Regions from separate parts of the Mesorhizobium sp. NZP2298 genome, predicted to be linked through region 4. Evidence: predicted binding sites of a transcription regulator. Region 4 holds the regulator's gene; each other region holds the start of a gene.
The links. The regulator LexA, encoded in region 4, represses DNA repair genes until DNA is damaged. The targets are predictions, from matches to a motif close to TGTTCNNNNTGTGTTCNG.

Region 1: the regulator LexA is predicted to act here: its motif matches at 1,875-1,892, upstream of uvrA (excinuclease ABC subunit UvrA).
Region 2: the regulator LexA is predicted to act here: its motif matches at 1,259-1,276, upstream of EB231_RS26765 (2'-5' RNA ligase family protein).
Region 3: the regulator LexA is predicted to act here: its motif matches at 1,972-1,989, upstream of EB231_RS03255 (DNA recombination protein RmuC).

The regions. Positions count from the first base shown of each region.
Region 1 is NZ_CP033365.1:4,146,504-4,150,051, forward strand. It holds gene uvrA (excinuclease ABC subunit UvrA) at 1-1,723, opposite strand, end outside; gene EB231_RS20005 (hypothetical protein) at 2,450-2,749, opposite strand; gene EB231_RS20010 (ATP-dependent Clp protease proteolytic subunit) at 2,838-3,443, opposite strand; gene EB231_RS20015 (SRPBCC family protein) at 3,465-3,548, opposite strand, start outside.
Region 2 is NZ_CP033365.1:5,512,965-5,516,512, reverse strand. It holds gene EB231_RS26775 (cupin domain-containing protein) at 1-35, shown strand, start outside; gene EB231_RS26770 (ABC transporter ATP-binding protein) at 25-1,110, shown strand; gene EB231_RS26765 (2'-5' RNA ligase family protein) at 1,323-1,925, shown strand; gene EB231_RS26760 (SnoaL-like domain-containing protein) at 2,073-2,426, shown strand; gene EB231_RS35240 (hypothetical protein) at 2,634-2,732, opposite strand; gene EB231_RS26750 (ArsC family reductase) at 2,857-3,207, shown strand; gene EB231_RS26745 (DUF488 domain-containing protein) at 3,302-3,548, opposite strand, start outside.
Region 3 is NZ_CP033365.1:696,242-699,789, forward strand. It holds gene EB231_RS03250 (class I SAM-dependent methyltransferase) at 1-578, shown strand, start outside; gene EB231_RS03255 (DNA recombination protein RmuC) at 668-1,939, opposite strand; gene def (peptide deformylase) at 2,043-2,573, shown strand; gene fmt (methionyl-tRNA formyltransferase) at 2,578-3,531, shown strand; gene EB231_RS03270 (GNAT family N-acetyltransferase) at 3,528-3,548, shown strand, end outside.
Region 4 is NZ_CP033365.1:4,254,595-4,258,142, forward strand. It holds gene EB231_RS20585 (ComEC/Rec2 family competence protein) at 1-1,059, shown strand, start outside; gene lexA (transcriptional repressor LexA) at 1,053-1,790, opposite strand; gene EB231_RS20595 (GntR family transcriptional regulator) at 2,137-2,910, opposite strand; gene EB231_RS20600 (ABC transporter substrate-binding protein) at 3,065-3,548, shown strand, end outside.

The DNA.
Region 1 (3,548 bases), 110 kb from region 4:
GCAGGATGGCGTCCTCATCATGTTCGACGACGATCACCGTGTTGCCGATGTCGCGCAGATGCTTCAGCGTATCGAGCAGGCGCGCATTGTCGCGCTGGTGCAGGCCGATCGACGGCTCGTCCAGCACATAGAGCACGCCGGTCAGGCCGGAACCGATCTGCGAGGCCAGCCGGATGCGCTGGCTCTCGCCCCCCGACAGCGTGCCGGAATTGCGCGACAGCGTCAGATAGTCGAGCCCGACATCGTTGAGGAACCGCAGGCGTTCTCGGATTTCCTTGAGTACGCGCACCGCGATCTCGTTCTGCTGGTCGTTGAGATGTGGCGGCAGGTCGGTAAACCACTGGTCGGCCTTGCGGATCGAAAGCTCGGTGACTTCGCCGATATGCTTGCCGGCGATCTTCACGGCCAGCGACTCGGGCTTCAGCCGGTAGCCCTTGCAGGCGGGGCAGGGCGTTGCCGACATGAAGCGCTCGATCTCCTCGCGCATCCAGGCGGATTCGGTCTCCTTCCAGCGCCGCTCGAGATTGGGGATGACGCCTTCGAAGGTCTTGGTCGTCTTGTAGGAGCGCAGCCCGTCATCATACTGGAAGGTGACTTCCCGCTCGCCGGTGCCGCGCAGAATCGCGTCCTGGGCCTCGGTGCTCAGATCCTTGAACTTGTCGCCGAGCTTGAAATTGTAAGCCTTGCCCAATGCCTCGAGCGTTTGCACGTAATAGGGCGAGGTCGACTTCGCCCACGGGCTGACGGCGCCGTCGCGCAGCGACACGTTTTCGTCCGGCACAACGAGATTGGGGTCGATGGCGCGCTGGCTGCCGAGACCGTCGCAGGTCGGGCAGGCCCCGAACGGATTGTTGAACGAGAACAGCCGCGGCTCGATCTCGGGAATGGTGAAACCGGATACCGGGCAAGCAAACTTTTCCGAAAACAGGATGCGCTCATGCGTCTCGTTCTTGGACTTGTTGACCGAATCCTCGCCGGTCTGGCTGGAATCGAGCGGCTTGTCGGCAAACTCCGCCACCGCCAGCCCCTCGGCAAGCTTCAGCGCTGTTTCGATGGAGTCGGCAAGACGCGTGGCAAGATCACCGCGCACGACGATGCGGTCAACGACGACGTCGATGTCGTGCTTGTACTTCTTGTCGAGCGCCGGAACATCCGCGATCTCATAGAAGACGCCGTCGACCTTCACGCGCTGAAACCCCTTCTTCTGCAATTCCAGCAATTCCTTGCGGTATTCGCCCTTGCGGCCGCGCACGATCGGCGCCAGCAGGAACAGGCGCGTGCCTTCCTCGAGCGCCAGCACCCGGTCGACCATCTGGCTGACCGTCTGGCTCTCGATCGGCAGGCCGGTGGCCGGCGAGTAGGGCACGCCGACACGGGCAAACAACAGGCGCATGTAGTCGTAGATCTCGGTGACGGTGCCGACCGTCGAGCGCGGGTTCTTCGAGGTGGTTTTCTGCTCGATGGAGATGGCAGGCGATAGGCCGTCGATCTGGTCGACGTCAGGCTTCTGCATCATTTCGAGGAATTGCCTGGCATAGGCCGACAGGCTCTCGACATAGCGGCGCTGGCCTTCGGCATAGATGGTGTCGAAGGCGAGCGACGACTTGCCGGAGCCGGACAGGCCGGTCATGACGATCAGGCTGTCACGCGGCAGGTCGAGATCGACGTTCTTCAGATTGTGTTCGCGCGCCCCGCGAATGGAAAGGAATTTATGGTCGGCCATAGCCGGTCGCCGCCTCAGATCTGGAATTCGTGGGATTGGCTGGTTCTTCCCGGCCATCCCCTATGTAGGTCTTTTTGCCGCCACGTCGAGAGACGCCCATAACTCCCGACAGAAGTCGTTTAACCGCCTTTCGCGCGAACGGGCAAGCGGAAAGAACAAAGGCTGAACACGCTCCTGACAAAGCTGTGCAAAAACTGGCACGGCTGTTTTCAGAAAACTGACTGGCACGTAACCTCCCGGCGATCACATTTTTCCGTAACCGGCTATTGATGGTTGACGCGGCCGGCTCACAGGAGCAGTCTTGGGCAGTCAGCGAAGCCGGCCGTCTTTCGATGGCCTCGCCGCCCCAAGGCGGCCTGCGAGACGCCGCAGGCATTCGCGATTTGCGCTTCGCGACGGCAATGTCGCAACGGACACAGGAGCGGAGCATGACGCCACCGGACAGTCCCCAAGGGCTCCACGTCTCGTTGGAGCCGCGGCAGGCATAAGTGCCAGGGTTTAGCGTTTGCGCCGCCCGGCAAACCGTGACTTGCCGTATTCCCTAAAAATTAGAGACTGCTAGTCGGATCGTCGGCTGACGCCGCGAAGCATCCGAAATCCAACGCCGGCAGTACACTCCCGGCAAAAAATGGATTTGAGATCCAGAAAAGCCCCGTCCGTTTGCCCAAGGCACGGCGGGGCTGTTCTTTTGAGGAAATGGCTGAACTGGCCCTGGTGGAGGGCTGCTCACCTCGGGGGCTTGAACCCGCCCGTGGCCATATCGACCGTGATGCTGCCGGAAATCCTGACATCGGTATCGCCGATCTTGAACGTGCCGTTCCCGTTGCTGGGGAATGCGTCGTCGGGTTCCGGTTGGGGAGCCGGCTTGGCGATGCGATAATCGCCGGCCACGCCGGGCAGGGCGCCTTTGTGCGCCGGCGGTGCGCTGTCGTCGGCGAGTGCCATGCCGCTCGCAAGGCTGGCGAAAGTGAGCGCCGCGGCGGCGATGACGCGATGCGACGTCCTGGGCGAATAAGTGTCGATCATTCCCGGATTATAGGGACGAGCCGCTGCCGGAACCAGACCGGTGTCGTCAAATCTTCGACAACCGCCAGGAATCCGATCTGGCTTGGGTTTATGCCGCCCTTTTGCGCGTATCGAAAACGTGGTCGACAATACCCCATGCCTGGGCCTCGCGGGCGGTCATGAAATGGTCGCGGTCGAGCGTGCGTTCGACCTCCTCATAGCTGCGGCCGCAATGCTGGGCATAGAGTTCGGCCATATGCCGTTTGGTCTTGCCGATCCGCTCGGCATGGCGCTGGATGTCGGAAGCCTGGCCCTGGAAGCCGCCCAGCGGCTGATGCAGAAGGATGGTGGCGTTCGGCAGCGCGATGCGGCGCCCCGGCGTGCCCGCCATCAGCAGGAACGAACCCATCGAGGCGGCAAAACCCATGCACACGGTCGATACCGGGCAGCTGACATATTGCATCGTGTCGTAGATGGCGAAGCCGCTGGTCACCACGCCGCCCGGCGAGTTGATGTAGAGCGAGATCTCCTTGTCGGGGTTATCCGACTCCAGCGACAAGAGCTGCGCGCAGACAAGCGCCGAGACGTCGTCGTTGATCTCGCCATTGATGAAGACGATGCGCTCGCGCAGCAGCCGCGAGAAAATGTCGAAGGCGCGTTCGCCGCGGCTCGATTGCTCGACCACCATCGGCACCAGACTGGCAATACCGCTCATTTTCTTCTCCGATTTACGTGTTCAGGCCGCACGCAGCACAAGGCGCGGTGTGTTCGCCGCGATGGGCTTTCCTGCCCCGCGCGGCCCCAGCGAAAGCCGGCAGCC
Region 2 (3,548 bases), 1.3 Mb from region 4:
CCACGAAGCCGTCCGAGGTTCGCGATGGCGCCTGATCCACTCGTCCGGCTGCAGGCGGTTTCCAAGGTTTTTCCAGGTGGCATCGTCGGACTCGATGCCGTCGATCTCGACATTGTCAGCGGCGAATTCATCACGCTGCTCGGTCCGTCCGGTTGTGGCAAGACCACCAGCCTGCGTGTCATTGCGGGCTTCGAAAGCCCGTCGAGCGGCAAGGTCTTGCTCGACGGCCGTGACATCACGGCCCTTCGGCCCTTCGACCGGCCGGTCAACACCGTATTCCAGGACTACGCGCTGTTTCCGCACATGAACGTCGCCGAAAATGTCGGCTTCGGCCTGTCCTTGCGAAAACTGTCCGGCGCCGAGCAGGCAAAGCGCGTCGGCGAAGCCCTGGAGATGGTCGGTCTCGCAGACAAGCTTCGCGCTCGCGTCCTGGAACTGTCGGGCGGCCAGCGCCAGCGCGTCGCGCTCGCCCGCGCCATCGTCTGCGAGCCGCGCGTGCTCTTGCTCGACGAGCCGCTGTCGGCGCTGGACGCGCATCTGCGCGAACAGATGCAAGTCGAGTTGAAGCGGCTGCAGTCGCGGCTTGGCACCACCTTCGTGATGGTCACGCACGACCAGACCGAGGCGTTGTCGATCTCCGACCGCATCGTCGTCATGAACAAGGGCCGCATCGAGCAGATCGCGCCGCCGGCGACCCTCTATGATCGGCCCGCCACCACATTCGTCGCCAGCTTCATCGGCACGATGAACCTGCTGCAGTCGCGCTTTGTCGGCAGAGACGGCGATCGCTTGCGGTTCGCCGCCGGCGCTCTGCCGCTGGAAGCCATGCCGGAAAATGGCGAGGCCCCGAGCGCGGGCGCAACGCGCATCATCGGCGTGCGGCCGGAGGATCTCCTGGCGACGACCGAAGCCACGGCCGGCACAGCGCCGGCGCGCGTCAACAGCATCGTCTTTCACGGCCGTACGCTGCGCCTGCATGCCGAACTCGGGCAAGGCATTCCGATCGTCATCGACGCGCCCCGCCAGGCCGAGGGGTTTCAATTCAGCGTCGGCGACGTGGCGCATATCAGCCTGCGCCGTGGGGCGAACTGCCCTATGCTGTCGGGCTAGTCTGACCACCTTCGAAAGGTCGCCGCACAGCTGCGGCGAGGCAGGTCTCGATCGACTGTCATACCGGGACCGTTCGCACCCTGGAGGTCAAGGGCACCATCAGCTACGGGGCTCGGGCTTCGGATCATCCACGCTTGACTCAAAGATTTGTTCGTGCTTTGTTCTAAATTGCTAAGGCGAAAACAGGAGCGTTCCTTGGCGAGCGTATGCGCATGTACCAAGGCGAGTTCGATTTCGGAATTCCAGAGGGACCATGGCGGCCTAAGCTGCCGGAGCGCGTCTTCTACGGCTTGTTTTTGCAGCAGAAGGACTATTCTCGGTTTGCGGACTGTCAAAGCCGGCTATGCGGCCAATGTGAGATAACCGGCTCCCGTCTGCTGTATCATCGCTTTCACGTCAGCCTGCAACACGTCGGTGATTACAAAAGACTGCGAGAGAAATTCATCTTCGCTGCCGCCCGGTCGGGCCGGAGAGTTGCGATGTCTGAGTTTGAGGTCACCTTTCGTTCTTTCAGGAGCTTTCCCGGTCGCCCGGCGACGAGGGGCCGCCCGGCTAAGCATCCTTTCGTGCTTCTCGCCGATGACGGACCGGTTTGTGAATTGAGCAGGAAGCTTGGCGCTGAGATGTTGCGCGAAGGTCTCAAGGCTTCAGACAGTTTCGTTCCACATTTGACGCTGGCCTATGACCAGAAGCTAATTTCGCAACAGCCTATCGGCCCAATCAGCTTTGTCGCCCGGCAATTCGTTCTTGTGCACAGCTTGCGCGGACTGAAGAAGTACGTTTTCCCCGAATGTTGGCCGCTGAGTGCTATGTGATACGCTGATCGCTCTCCCTCAATTTGTCGTCACACAGCCGCGCTATATCGATCGTCCTGACACGGCTTGTCAGCTGTCATGCGGGCAGGGGTGGCGGGCCGGCAAGCGCTTCCCCACTTCGAGTGCGTCTGAACAGGAGGAACACAAATGACCATCGCGGAAATTGCCAAGGATTTCACCGAGCTCCTCAAGCAGGGAGACCACAACGGTGCCGCCGAAAAGTACAATGCCGATGACATCGCCAGCTACGAAGCCATGGAGGGACCGATGGCCGTCAGCCATGGCAAGGAGGCCCTCAGGCAGAAAAGCCAATGGTGGCAGGAGAACCATGAGGTCCACGGTGGCTCGGTCGAGGGACCCTATGTCAACGGCGACCAGTTCGCGGTGCGCTTCACATTCGACGTCACGCCCAAGGCTACCGGCCAGCGTGTAACCATGGACGAGGTTGGCCTCTACACGGTCAAGAACGGCAAGATTACCGAAGAGCGTTTTTACTACTGAGGCAGGAGATGCCTCCGACTTCGGAGCCTGCACTTCGCTTCGAGATACAAGCATTGCGGCCGGGACGGCGTCCTGGCCGCAATGTGCCGCTCAAATCATCTTCACATACTCGGCAAGCTGGTCGGCCACCATGCCCCAGCCATCGAAGAAACCCCTCTCCTCATGGCTGTCGCGGGTCGCCTCGTCGCGGTGGATGGCGGTGGCGGTCTAGCGCGTGCCTCGGCCATCCGGCTGGAGGGAAATGACCGCGGTGATGAAGGGCTCGCCTGACGGCCGATAGCCCGGCAGCAGCGCATCCGTCCACACCAGCCGCTCGTTCGGCACGATGTCGAGATAGCAGCAATGGTTGCGGGCCTGGGCGCTGGCAAATCGGGAAGGGCGGTTTTAGGTTGTGGGAGGGATTCGATTGTCAGCCCAAGGGAAACGCGCTTTGACGACTACGATCTACGGCATCACCACCTGCGACACGGTCAAGAAGGCGCGCGTCTGGCTGGAGGACCACGACGTTGCTTATCGCTTCCATGACTTTCGCTCGGAGGGGCTGGACGCGAAGCGGTTGGGTGGCTGGGTTGGCAAGGTCGGCTGGGAAAAGCTGCTCAACAAGGGCAGCACGACCTTCCGCGAACTGCCGGACGCCGACAAGCAGTCGCTCGACGAAAAAAAGGCCAAGGCGCTGATGCTGGCCAAACCCACAATGATCAAGCGCCCGGTGCTTGAGGTTGGCGACCAGATCTTGGTTGGGTTCAAGCCGGATGTCTATGCGCAGGCGGTTGGCAAGTAGACGCTGTATTCGCCCGCTTCGTCATTGCCTGAACGCAAGGCTCCGAGGCGGTCTGATTCCTCGGAGCTGATGACGAAGCTGTGGCCAACGGTGGCTAGTTGCGAGCGCCCGCGCTGAGATAGCCCGCCAGCGCCACCGCATTGTTGTGCGCTTCGTCATGCGCGCCGTAGAGCAGCGTCACCTTGCCGTGGCGGAGCAGTCCGCGCAGTCGCGCCACCGCCTCTTCATTCTCATCGAGCTCAGCCCGATACCGCTTCTGAAACTCCTTCCAGAGTTCGGGCTTGTGCCCGAACCACTTGCGCAGATCATCGCTCGGCGCGATCTCTTTCAGCCACAGCGCC
Region 3 (3,548 bases), 3.6 Mb from region 4:
ACTATGCCGCTTCGCGTCAAGCGCCCGACAATCGTATCCAATGGCGCCAGGCCGATGCCCTGGCGCTGCCGTTTGAAGATGCGGCCTTCGATCTCGTTTGCTGCCAGTTCGGTGCGATGTTCTTTCCGAGCCGCCCTTCCGCCTACCGCGAAGCAAGGCGAGTGCTGAAGCCCGGCGGCCATTTTCTGTTCAACGTATGGGATCGCATCGAAGAGAATGTGTTTGCCGATGATGTGACGAATGCCCTGGCCAGGATTTTTCCGAACGACCCGCCACGCTTTCTGGCCCGCACGCCGCATGGCTACCACGATACGGCACTGATCCGCAGCGAGTTGGCAGAGGCCGGTTTCTCCGGTGTGGCGGTCGAAACAAGAGCCGAACAGAGCCGTGCCCCCTCACCGCGCATTCCGGCCGTTGCCTATTGCCAGGGAACCGTCCTTCGCACCGAAATCGAGGCCCGGGATCCGGGCAAACTCGATGCTGCAACGGATTATGCCGCAGCCGCGATTGCGGCCAGGCATGGCAGCGACGCGGTTGCCGCCAAGATCCAGGCACACGTCATCGTCGCCGTGGCCTAACGCAATTCCAGGAAAAGTGTGGGCGGTTTTCTTGGGAAAAGCGCGTAGCGCTTTCCCATCGGAATTGCGTCAAAATCAAAGAGTATCGCTCAGTCGTCGCCTTCGACGACCCGCAGCCTGAGCTGCCCGGTCTTTGAATCGGCAACGCGCGGGCCGGGGTCGAGTTTCGCGGCCGGTGCCCGGGACGGCGCCTCCAGGGCGGCATCGCCATCGGGCTGCACGCCGAACTCCAGCGCCTCGATCTTCTGGCCACGCTTGGTCACCTTCGATGTCGAGACGAGGATATCGTCGATGTCCTTGGCCGACTGGCCGAAATGTACCTGCAGCTTGCGCACGCGCTCGTCGACACGCGCGACATCTTCCATCAGCCGGATCACCTCGCCCTGGATCAGATGCGCCTGTTCGCGCATGCGGGCATCCTTGAGGATCGCCTGGATGACCTGGATCGACAGCATCAGCAGCGACGGCGAGACGATGACGACGCGGGCGCGGTGCGCCTTGTGGACGATCGCCTCGAAATTCTCGTGAATCTCGGCGAACACCGATTCCGACGGCACGAACATGAAGGCGGTGTCCTGCGTCTCGCCCTGGATCAGATACTTCTCGGAGATATCGCGGACGTGGATCTCGATGTCGCGGCGGAAGGCCTGCGACGCGACCTTCTGCAGGTCGGCGCCATCGGCGGCGCGGATGGCATTCCACGCCTCCAGGGGAAACTTGGCATCGATGGCCAGCGATGGCGCGCCGTTCGGCATCTTGACCAGGCAATCGGGCCGGCTGCCGTTCGACAGCGTCGCCTGGAATTCATACGCGCCCATCGGCAGGCCGTCGGCAACGATCGCCTCCATGCGCGACTGGCCGAAGGCGCCGCGGGTCTGCTTGTTGGAGAGGATGGCCTGCAACTGCACCACCTGGCCGGCAAGCGACTGGATGTTGCCTTGCGCAGTATCGATGACCGCCAGCCGCTCCTGCAGTTTGGCCAGGCTCTCATGCGTGGATTTGGTCTGCTCGGTCATGGTCTGGCCGAGGCGGCCGGTCATGGCGTCGAGCCGCTGGCCGATCGACTGCGTCAGCTCCGCCTGGCGCGCGCCGAACACTTCGGCGATGGCGCCCATGCGGCCCTGCATCTCGGCCTGGCTCTGCAGTATGCCGGCCATCCGTGCCTCGGCGTCGCGGGCATGGTCGGCGGCTTCCGCGGCAGCGACCGCGCGCGCCTTGGCCGACCGCCACAGCGCGACGACCAGCGCCACGAACAGACCGAGAAACAGCAAGACGCCGAAGGCCAGCGCGTGGCCGAGCGTGATTGTCGACGCGCCAAGCCGTGCGATGGGCTGCGAAAGGATGCTACTCAGATCATTCATGTGGACAGCATAGCCGATTCGGCCTGATCGCACAGATCAAAACAAGAACACGGCTTGGATGCCCCGGTTGACGCTTTTCGCTGGACGTCTTACGTGGGACGCCATGCCGATCAAGCCGCTCATCATCCTTCCCGATCCCATCCTGCGCCAGCTTTCCAAGCCGGTGGAGCGCGTCGACGCGCCCTTGCGCAAACTGGCCGACGACATGCTTGCGACCATGTATGACGCACCCGGCATCGGGCTGGCGGCAATCCAGATCGGCGAGCCGTTGCGCATGCTGGTGATCGACCTCGCCAAGGAAGATGAAACGCCGGCGCCGCATGTCTTCATCAATCCGGAGATCCTCGAAAGCGCCGATCAGCGCTCCGTCTACGAGGAAGGCTGCCTGTCCATCCCCGACTATTACGCCGAGGTCGAACGCCCGGCTTCCGTTCGGGTGAAATATCTCGACCGCGACGGCAAGCTGCAGGAGATGGCGGCCGAAGGGCTGATGGCGACCTGCCTGCAGCACGAGATCGACCATCTCAACGGCGTGCTGTTCATCGACCACATCTCGAAGCTGAAGCGCGACATGGTGGTGAAGAAATTCAAGAAGCTCGCCAAGGACAAGGCGCCGGGCAAACTGGTGGGATAGGGGAATGCCCCTTCGCGTCATCTTCATGGGCACGCCGGAATTTTCGGTGCCGACGTTGCGCGCGATCGCCGAGGCCGGACACGAGATTTCCGCCGTCTACACGCAGCCGCCGCGCGCCGCCGGCCGGCGCGGGCTGGAGCTGACGCCGTCGCCGGTGCAGCGCGAGGCGGAGCGGCTTGGCATCGAGGTGCGTACGCCGACCTCCCTCAAGGCCGAGGCCGAACAGACCGCTTTCCGTGACTTGCGGGCGGATATCGCCGTGGTCGTCGCCTATGGATTGCTGCTGCCAAAGGCTGTTCTCGACGCCCCCCGACTTGGCTGCATCAACGGCCATGCATCGCTCTTGCCGCGCTGGCGCGGTGCTGCTCCCATCCAGCGCGCCATCATGGCGGGAGACCTGGAAAGCGGCATGATGGTGATGCGCATGGAAGAGGGTTTGGACACCGGCCCGGTGGGATTGCTTGAAAAATGCGCCATCGAGCCCGATATGACAGCCGGCGATCTGCATGATCGGTTGATGAGTGTCGGCGCGGCCCTGATGGTGGAAGCGCTGGCGCGGCTGGAAGAGAACACCCTGACATTTACCGCGCAAGCGGCGGAAGGGGTGACTTACGCCAGAAAAATCGATAAATCCGAGACGCGTGTGGACTGGACGCGGCCTGCGGCCGAGGTCCACAACCACCTTCGTGGCCTGTCGCCCTTTCCCGGCGCCTGGTCCGAAATTGACATTGGCGGCCGCATGGAACGGCTGAAACTGCTTCGCTCGACGCTGTCCGAAGGCCTGTCGGTTTCGGAAGATCTGGGTGAGTCGGGAGGAATTCTCGATGACCGGCTGACGGTCGCCTGCGGGGCAGGCGCGATCAGGCTGGTCGAAGTTCAACGTGCGGGCGGAAAGCCCGCCGCCGCGTCGGAATTCCTGCGCGGAGCCAAGATCGTAAAAGGAATGAAGTTCTCATGAGTATGATGTCGATACGC
Region 4 (3,548 bases):
CACCGTGCGGGAAAGACAAGACCGCCACCGCCAAGGCGATCCCTGCCGGGGTTCCTGACGCGAAAATTCCTCGCGCTCACGGGAGGGGTGGCGATGACGTCCATCATTGCCGGCAGCGCCACGGCGCTGTTTGCCATATGGCACTTCCAGCGTGTGTCGCCGCTCAGCCTGTTCGCAAATCTGGCTGTCATGCCAATTGTCTCAGTCGTCATGTTTCTGGCGGTTGTCAGCGCCTTGACAATGCCCTTCGGTCTGGACGGACCTTTTCTCTACCTCATGGGCAAGGGCCTGACCGCGATGATCGCCATATCGGCGTGGATATCGGAACGCTCCCCCGTCGATGCGGTCGGGCTGATTTCACAACACTCCGTGCTGCTGGTGACGATCGCCCTGGTCATCGCGACGATGGCGACGACATGGCTGCGGCTCGCGGCAGTGCCATTCGCGCTCGCCGGCCTGTTGACAGTGTCGGATACACGCACGCCGGACGTGCTGATCTCCGAAGACGCGCGGCTGGTTGCGCTGCCGATCGGCGGCGGCGAACTCGCGGTCAGCCGGGCTCGTCCAAACGAATTCACCGTCGACAATTGGAAACGCGCGCTGGTGTCCGAAACCATCGTCGTGCCGGAGATGTTCAACAAGGCGGACGGGCAATTCGACTTGGCCGATGCGGTCAATCTGCCGCCGGGGGCGCCGTTTTATTGCACGGAGGGCATCTGTCTCGCCCGGCATCCGTCTGGCGCGATCATCGCGCATGTCGAAGACCGCAAGGCTACCTGGAAGGCCTGCGGCTTCGCCGACCTGATCGTTGTCAATGATGCGACGGGCTACGATGCCTGCCACAACCCGCTGGTTCTCGTCGTTACCAAACGGCAACTCGCACGCAAGGGCAGTGCCGCTGTCTTCTTCGACCGCCAATCGGCGACCAGCCCGCCAACCATCAGCTTCGCCGTGGACGGGCCCTATCGGCCCTGGCACACGCAACGAAAGTTTTCGCGTGAGGCGAGGGGACTGCCGCCCTATCAAAAACCTGAAACGCCGGCCGCTCCTGCTCAGTAGCGCCTGATCAGGCCGACTAGCTTGCCTTGCACCTTGACCCTGTCCGGCCCGAAAATGCGCGTCTCGTAGGCCGGGTTGGCGGCTTCAAGGGCAATCGAGGCGCCCTTGCGGCGGAACCGCTTCAAGGTCGCTTCCTCCTCGTCGACCAGCGCCACGACGATCTCGCCTGGGCTCGCCGTATCGGCGTTGCGGATAATGACTGTATCGCCATCGAAGATGCCGGCCTCGATCATCGAGTCACCCTTGACCTCCAGCGCATAGTGCTCGCCACCCATGATCATGTCCGGAGGCACCGAGATCGAATGCGTCTGATGCTGGATGGCATCGATCGGCACACCTGCGGCGATACGGCCCATCACCGGGATCGACACGGCAGAGACCGCGTCGTAGTCATTGCCGGCAGAGGGCAAGCGCGACGGCGCCGGCTTGATCTGACGGCCTAGGCCGCCCTGACCAAGACTGCCTTGAATGACACTCGGCGAGAATTTCTTTGCCGCGTTGAGGCCGGGCGCGATCGAATCCGGCAGTCGCAGCACTTCCAATGCCCGCGCCCGGTTGGGCAGCCGCCTGATAAAGCCGCGTTCCTCCAGCGCCGTGATCAGGCGATGTATCCCTGACTTGGAGGCGAGATCCAGCGCCTCCTTCATCTCGTCAAAGGAAGGCGGGATACCGCTTTCCTTCAGCCGTTCATGAATGAACATCAGCAGTTCATGTTGCTTACGCGTCAGCATGGCGCCCCCCAGGCATTGAACGAAGGGAATCGGAATCGAAAAACAAACCCAGAACAAACACTATCTGTTCCAGTTGTGTTCCGCAACTGTTTAAAGTTTAGTGAATTTGTTAAGGCATCTGAAATTGTCTGCCGCCGGCAGCGGGCAGCGATCGGCCGCCTTCGCCGCCAGCGCGAGCATTGAAATCATTTTGGTTAATGGCCTGTGGCCTACCCTTGATGGACCTTGGAATCAGTTTCTAGAGGGCGTCCAGAGGCTGGATCGCGTCGTTGTTCGATCCATTCCTGGCGGAACGAAACGAAATCAAAACGCCAACGATCATGCTTCGAGAGCAATAACGCTGAAGTCATCCGGAAATTGCTTTCAGGCTGCCGGCGCGTGCGGTGTAGTTGTTCGCGCCGCCGTCCTCGCTATGAACGTAGACATGCAGCGTATAGCCGATATGCGCCGTCATCAGCGCCTTTGCCCGCTCGACATCGCGATCGAGGGCCGCTTCCATGATCGCGGTGTGATGCTCGATCGCGATCGCCTCTCGAAGAGCGTCCATTGCCTCGCCATAACCATCCTTGAGGCCGGCGGCCGCCCGCAATGTCGGCGCCAGGCCGAGAAACCGATGATGCCGCCGCAACTGATCGGCGATTGTCGAACGGAAGCGCAACAGCCAGTTGGACGTCGCGGCACTCAGCAGTGCCCCGTGAAAGGCCTCGTGGCTCTCGTCCCACTGGTCGACGGCCGCATCCGAGGGGTCGTCGACCGCGGTCTTGCAGCGGGAGAGCCGGTAGTGGGCGGTGACAACCGCGTCCTCCCATTCCCTGCCGCCTTTCTCGATCGATTCCAGGAACAGCGGCATCTCCACAACCATCCGTGCGCGAGCCAGGTCCTCGAGTTCGGCCCGCGACACCGGAGCCACGGCAAAGCCGCGATTGCTGATGGCGGTAACCAGGCGCTCGGCCTCAAGTCGAGACAAGGCTTCACGCAGCGGTGTCCAGCCGACGCCGTATAGACCGCGCAGCGCACTCAGCTTGAGCGGTGCGCCCGGCATGAGGCGTGTGGTCAGGATATCGCGCCGCAGCAGCTGATAGGCCGCCTCGGTTTTCGTGGAGTTGTTCTGGTCCTGCATCGCGATCCGTCCATCGTCGGGCATGTGAAAATTATATATGATGGTGCTCGATGGCAAGAATTATATATAATGTTTGACAGGAAGCGATGGACTGACCATGATCGCCACAGTTGCCGTCCCGATGAGCGGCGCTGATCAAATCTGGGAGGAAATGATGTTGAAGTCCAAATCCGCTTGGCTGTCGGGATTGGCCCTGGCAGGCGCATTGATGGTCAGCGCGGGGAGTGCCGCCGCCGACCAGATTCGCATCGGCATCGCCAATTTCGGCGAGCATCCGCAGCTCAACGCTGCCATAGCCGGATTCAAGAAGGCGCTGACGGACAATGGCTTTGTCGAGGGCAAGGATGTCGTCTACACGGAGAGCCATACCAATTTCGATGCATCGCTGGTGCCGCAGATGATCGCCAAGCTACAGGCGGAGCAGCCCAAGCTGATCTACACCATCACCACGCCGGTCTCGCAGATCGCCAAGAAGGCGCTTGCCGGTTCCGGCATTCCGATCGTCTTCGCCGCTGTCACCGATCCGGTCGCGGCCAAGCTGGTGCCGTCGTGGGACGCCGGAGACGAAGGCATGACCGGCGCCAGCGATCTGCAGGATGTCGCCGCTGTCATGGCCTTCACCAAGAAGCTGCTGCCGA